Regions from separate parts of the Lottiidibacillus patelloidae genome, predicted to be linked through region 2. Evidence: riboswitches for the same ligand, from Rfam matches in the RefSeq annotation. Region 2 holds a riboswitch; each other region holds the start of a gene.
What was found. A riboswitch is a leader RNA that binds a small molecule or an ion and turns the genes downstream of it on or off. The one in region 2 is predicted to bind S-adenosylmethionine.

Region 1 (2,272 bases), on a different contig from region 2:
TGTCCAATTATCGTACCTTGGTGATGACAGAGGCGTAGTTGTTATGCCATATAAAACTAAAAAAGCAAGAGCCTCAGCCCTTGCTTCTTTCAATTATTTATTTGCTTGTGCTTTTAAGTCTTCGACTTTGTCTGTACGCTCCCATGGAAGGTCAACGTCAGTTCTTCCGAAGTGTCCATAAGCAGCTGTTTGCTTGTAGATCGGACGACGTAAGTCTAACATTTTAATAATTCCAGCTGGACGTAGGTCGAAGTTGCTGCGTACTAGTTCAACTAATACTTCTTCAGAAACTGTTCCAGTTCCGAAAGTATCGATTGAGATTGATACCGGATGTGCTACACCAATTGCATAAGCAAGTTGCACTTCACACTTATCTGCTAAACCAGCAGCTACGATGTTTTTCGCAACGTAACGTGCAGCATATGCAGCAGAACGGTCAACTTTCGTAGCATCTTTACCAGAGAATGCTCCACCACCGTGGCGTGCATATCCTCCGTAAGTATCAACGATAATTTTACGACCAGTTAAACCAGCATCTCCTTGTGGTCCACCGATTACAAAGCGACCAGTTGGGTTAATAAAGAACTTTGTCTTTTCATCAATGTATTCATGCGGTACAACAGGATCAATGACATGTGTACGTAAGTCTTGCTTAATTTGCTCAAGCGTAATTTCTGGATGATGCTGCGTTGAGATAACGATTGCATCAATACGCACGGGCTTGCCATTTTCATCATATTCTACAGTAACTTGAGTTTTACCATCCGGACGTAAGTAATTTACTGTTTCATCCTTACGTACTTCTGATAAACGACGAGATAATTTATGTGCTAATGAAATTGGAAGTGGCATTAATTCCGGTGTTTCATTACAAGCAAAACCGAACATTAATCCTTGATCTCCAGCTCCGATTGACTCGATTGCTTCATCTGACATACCATCACGGTCTTCAAGGGCAACGTCTACACCTTGTGCGATATCAGGAGATTGCTCATCGATAGAAGTTAATACTGCACAAGTATCAGCATCAAAGCCATACTTCGCACGTGTATAACCAATTTCCCTTACTGTTTCACGAACAATTTTCGGGATATCTACATAAGTAGTAGTTGTTATTTCACCTGCTACTAATACTAAACCTGTTGTTACGCTAGTTTCTGCCGCTACGCGAGCATTTGGATCATGTGTTAAAATTGCATCTAAAATTCCATCTGAAATTTGGTCACAAATTTTATCTGGATGACCTTCTGTAACACTTTCTGATGTAAATAGACGACGACTAATGTTAGCCATTAAAATTCCTCCTTTAAATAGTTTCTTCTATTTGATACGGAACTCAATCCCCAATTTTAAAAGAGTGACACATAAGAAAAAGCTTAAACCATTATGTAAAGCCTTTCGTGAACTCATAAAAAAATCCTTTCCCTATTATAGAGGAAAAGGTAATTCTTTCAGCCTTTCACCTCTTATCGATCAAGACAATAGTCTTGCAACAGGTTAGCACCTTTTCACCAGTAATTCTGCGGTGTCGGTTGCTGGGCTTCGTTGGGCCTGTCCCTCCGCCAGCTCGGGATAAGAAGAGTATCCGTTCGCGACATATCATATCGCATTATGTCAAACAGTGTCAATAACTTCGCTTAAACTCTTCTATATACATTTTCGGCATTCATTTCAATTGCTATACATGAAAACCGAGACTAATACTAGCATGCCCTAAAAATTGACTTTCTTCCTATAATTAAATGGTTTATAATAAAGGCTATTTCATTAAAAAATCCATTTTTTTCTTAAAAAGTCACATTATCGGTTAAATAGTATAGACTATATTTATAAATATGTTATACTATTTATTGAAAGTCACATACTAATAAATTTAATTAATAAATACTTATAAAAAAGGATGGTTCTAAAATGAGTGCGACTAAAAGTGCAGACGCTTTAAACAATCTTTTAAGCAATTCTAATATTCTTTCTAATCTTTCCGTTCCACAGTTAATTGAAAAAGCCTTGCTTCGTAATGAAGGAACATTAACATCTACTGGTGCACTACGAGTAGAAACAGGCAAGTACACTGGTCGTTCTCCTAAGGATAAATTTATTGTTGAAGAGAAGTCAGTAAAAGATAAAATTGATTGGGGCCCAATTAACCAACCAATCTCTGAAGAAGTGTTTAATAACTTATACACAAAAGTTTTAAATTACTTAGGTGATCAAAAAGAACTTTTCGTCTTCAAAGGTTTTGCAGGTGCAGATCAATCGTACCGCTTACCGC
Region 2 (2,272 bases):
CTGTAGCAATTACACTTAATATACTTCCCTCAATTTTTTTCCACTGCTTTAGGGATTCTTCATCCATTACTGCCACTCTAACTTGTTGTACTTCCTGTAAATATTGCAATGCTTCGGTTTCAATTGACTTTCTTTCAGGTGAATGTTGCCAATATAAAATTTTTTCATTTACTCCATTAATTGTAAGTTTTTCTTGTTGCAAGCTTCTGACACCACCTATACTTACATCCTTTTTTTACAGTTTATCACAAGCATCCCATTGATTAATAAAATTTAGTATTACCAAAATGACAAAAATGTACAGTTTCAACCATATACATTAATGTTTGACATTATCTTTGAGGGGGATTAATTATGCAAAATGAGTATGCAGGTTTTTGGATTAGGCTTATCGCTTATATTATTGACTCGATAATCATTTACGCTATTTTTATACCAATAGCTTTTATCGTAGGACTTTTAGTAGGTTTAATTGGCTCGTTGTCAGGCTTTAACCATCATAGTATTATCCAATTAAGTGAATTTTTAGGTACTCTTATAGGAATATTAGGATTTGTCTCATATTTTACATTTCTTGAGAAATCTAAAGCTCAAGCAACATTCGGAAAGCGATTATGTAGCCTCCAAGTAACAGATATAACTGGCAATCGGCTAACAACTCGAACTGCACTTTTTAGGACCCTTGGAAAATATTTATCAGCATTTATTTTCTTAATAGGATTTATCATGGCAGCATTCACTAAAAAGAAACAATCACTGCACGATTTAATTGCAAAGACGTATGTTATAAAAAAACAAAAAGTAAATTAAGAAAAAATTATTGACAGACAACCCTTTGGTGTTTTATTGTATTAAAGAGTTACATTATAAAAATAAATTTTCATATATTTCTTCTTATTCAGAGAGGTGGAGGGACTGGCCCTTCGAAGCCTCGGCAGCGGATTCTTTTTATTTAAGAACACCGTGCTAACTCCTGCGGCATAATTGCCGGAAAATAAGAAGAGGAAACATTGAATTCGTTCAAGACGCCTCTTCATTGAAGAGGCGTCTTTTGTTTCCTACTTCAAACCTTTCGAAGCCTGAATAACGAAGACAATCATGAGGAGGTTTCTAAAGTGGGGAAATTTGAAATTGCAACATTTGGTGCAGGGTGTTTTTGGGAAGTTGAATTTTTCTTAAAGCAAATTAATGGCGTTCAATCAACAGAAGTAGGATACTTAGGTGGAAATTATGACAATCCTACGTATGAAATGGTAAAAAAAGGAGTAACAGGCCATGCAGAAGTAGTTCAAGTTGTCTTTGATCCAACGCTAGTAACGTACTCTGACTTATTAAACGTCTTTTGGGATAACCATAATCCAACAACATTGAACCGCCAAGGTGACGACGTTGGAACGCAATATCGTTCGGCTATCTTCTACCATTCAGCAGAACAGCAATTCGTTGCGCAAGCATCAAAACTTGCACTTGAACAATCAAAGCGTTTTTCAAAACCTATCGTTACAGAAATTACGCCTGTATCTACCTTTTACCGTGCAGAAGAGTATCACCAAAATTACTTTGAAAAAAACGGCTTGTCTTCTTGCCAAATTTAGTACTTAATTTTTAAGATCACATTCATAATTTGAATGTGATCTTCTTTAGTTCCTTTACGTATTAGCTTTACTATACTAGAGGATTAAAGGCATGATTTATGCTTTTTCCGCATAAAACAATAAAACATACCTTATAAGGAGAGATGGAGATGAAAGGTGAAAACCTAAAAGAAAAAGAAACAATTTTTAACGAATACAGTCAAATGATTCAAAATAATAAACCTATCAAAAAACGATATACGAAAAAAGTTTTCAAAGAAATAGAGAAAAAATGGAAAAACACTCCTTACTCGATCAAGGATGTTTGTCTCATTCATCAGTCAAATTCAATGATCTTCGAAGCTGAAATCCACGTAGTTAGCCAACTATTCCGCCAAGCTAAGACACCTCTAAATACAAATGAAAAGAAAAGTGGCAGAAGAGTAATATTCGATAAATTCAAAAAAAATTTTCATAAACCTGCATTTAAACAGTTTTTTGAAGATTATTATGACTCGATCTTTAAAGACTTATCGATCACTATGCACGCCACACCTTCGCTGGATACATTTAAGTCATCCTTACTTCAATATGATTTTGTCACTATCCTCTACCTCGCAGAAAAATCTCTAGAACGTGCAAAATGGATAAAATTCATCAAGAAAAACGCCTTCCAAACTTACACGAAAACCTTAATT
Region 3 (2,272 bases), on a different contig from region 2:
GATAATCTGAAATTCTTTGCATTGTAATTTCAACATAAGAACCACTTTGATACACATTTTCAATATCATTTGCTGATGTCGGTTTTTCAGTAAGAGAACCTGTTCCAGACATAAGTAATAACAAGCCAATCGCCAAGTATGGAATAGCAATCATAGCAATGGAATGAATTAACAGTGACTTCCCTCTAGCACTTAAAAATAAAATTAAAATAATTGCCGTAATAGCGTATGTAATTAAAATATCTCCATGCCAAATTAAGATTGCATGAATTAGTCCAAGTACTAGTAAAAAAGTAAACCTTCTCAACAAAAACGGTAATGGACGAAGCTCTTTTTCTTTTAATCTTTCATAAAAGAAAATAGTCCCGAACCCGAATAAAAAGGAAAAAAGCGTGTAAAAATTTGCCTGAGCAACAATGTCGATAAAAATAACGACTGCCTTATCCCAGAATGTTTCTGCTGCTTTTTGTTGGTCAATATATAAAAATGGTAAAAAGAAAGCTGGCATATTCACTAAAAAAATGCCGAATAACGCAAACCCCCTGACGATATCTATCGCATCGATTCGCTCTTTTGCTATGCTTGGCTTTATCAAATAAATCACACATCCTGTCATATATTTGTATCTAAATTGTATTCGCAAAAAAAATTATAATTCCTGCATAAAAACAGTTGTCACTTCGTAAAAATAGTTGTATTATTTATCTCATGCTTGAAAAAAAGAGCTAGAAATTACTTCGAAAAAAGTTTTTAAAAAAATGCTTGACGCTTTTTTTACAACCATGCTATAGTTACTTTCATAGTTCACTAACTTTATTGAGCTAAAGTATTAATTCACTAAAATAACAATTAAATAGATTGAACTCTTATCATGAGAGGTGGAGGGACTGGGCCCGATGAAACCCGGCAACCGTCAACGATTTTTGTTGAAATGGTGCCAATTCCTACAAAGCTTTTTGCTTTGGCAGATGAGAGAAAGGACCCTACATATAACCCTTTCTGCTTGTTTGCGGAAAGGGTTTTTTATTGTTTCCTTAGGGCCTTAAGTCGCACCATCATATTTACAATCCTGACTAAACCTATAAAATTACTAAAAAAGAAAGAAGGGATTAAAAAATTGATCAAATTAAACGCTGTTGAAAAAGTATTTCGCAGAAAAAAACGCCCAGCTGTAACAGCTGTTTCAAACATTAACTTAACGATCGAAAAAGGAGAAATATTTGGCATCATTGGTTATAGTGGCGCCGGGAAAAGCACCTTGTTGCGGATGATCAATCAATTAGAAAAACCGACAAGTGGAACTGTCACTGTAGGCAATGTAGACTTTACTACTCTTCGAGGGAAACAATTACGACAAGCAAGACAAAAAATTGGAATGATTTTTCAGCACTTCAACCTACTTTGGTCAAGAACTGCTGCTGAAAACATTTCCTTACCACTCGAAGTTGCCAATGTACCAAAGGCTGAACGCGATGCAAAAGTAGCCGAACTGATTAAACTAGTCGGACTTGAAGGTAGAGAAGATGCTTATCCAGCTCAACTAAGCGGAGGTCAAAAGCAACGTGTTGGCATTGCAAGAGCATTAGCAAACAACCCTAGTATCCTATTATGTGACGAAGCAACATCGGCATTAGACCCGAAAACAACGGACTCCATTTTGCAGTTGTTACTTGATATTAATAAGCGACTTGGCTTAACAATTGTCCTCATTACACATGAGTTTGATGTCATTCGCAAAATATGTAAAAAGGTAGCTGTTATGGAAAATGGAAGCATCGTAGAACAAGGTAACGTCCAACAAATCTTCCATCAGCCACGTCATCAAGCTACTAAAAGCTTTGTTAAAGGAACTGAACTGGAGGTTATTAGCAAATGATTAGCAACATCATTCCACATGTAAAGTGGGAAAAAGTAATTGATGCAACCATTGAAACACTTTACATGACAGCAGTTTCTGTTCTTGCAACATTTATCTTCGGCGTCATATTAGGGTTATTGCTCTTCTTAACATCGAAGGGAAATTTATTGGAGAATGCTTCGATTCACCGAATCATTGCTTCATTCGTTAATATTTTTCGATCAATACCATTTATCATTTTAATTATATTGCTAATTCCACTCACAAAGATTTTAGTAGGAACAATGCTGGGGGCAAATGCTGCATTACCTGCTTTAATTATCGGAGCCGCACCATTTTACGCTCGCATGGTCGAACTTGCTCTACGTGAAATTGACAAAGGAGTAATTGAAGCTTCACTAGCAATGGGAGCAT

Region 1: it holds a riboswitch for S-adenosylmethionine, as region 2 does, so the genes downstream of both, metK (methionine adenosyltransferase) here and msrA (peptide-methionine (S)-S-oxide reductase MsrA) in region 2, are expected to answer to the same signal.
Region 3: it holds a riboswitch for S-adenosylmethionine, as region 2 does, so the genes downstream of both, CIB95_RS09405 (methionine ABC transporter ATP-binding protein) here and msrA (peptide-methionine (S)-S-oxide reductase MsrA) in region 2, are expected to answer to the same signal.

The regions. Positions count from the first base shown of each region.
Region 1 is NZ_NPIA01000008.1:78,210-80,481, forward strand. Features, by position in the region: gene metK (methionine adenosyltransferase) at 94-1,293, opposite strand; SAM riboswitch class I at 1,464-1,579, opposite strand; gene pckA (phosphoenolpyruvate carboxykinase (ATP)) at 1,912-2,272, shown strand, end outside.
Region 2 is NZ_NPIA01000007.1:21,096-23,367, forward strand. Features, by position in the region: gene CIB95_RS12425 (AAA family ATPase) at 1-202, opposite strand, end outside; gene CIB95_RS12430 (RDD family protein) at 355-810, shown strand; SAM riboswitch class I at 892-1,001, shown strand; gene msrA (peptide-methionine (S)-S-oxide reductase MsrA) at 1,116-1,595, shown strand; gene CIB95_RS12440 (DUF2325 domain-containing protein) at 1,745-2,272, shown strand, end outside.
Region 3 is NZ_NPIA01000004.1:180,296-182,567, reverse strand. Features, by position in the region: gene CIB95_RS09410 (DUF418 domain-containing protein) at 1-595, opposite strand, end outside; SAM riboswitch class I at 864-975, shown strand; partial or broken gene CIB95_RS09405 (methionine ABC transporter ATP-binding protein) at 1,118-1,846, shown strand; gene CIB95_RS09400 (methionine ABC transporter permease) at 1,873-2,272, shown strand, end outside.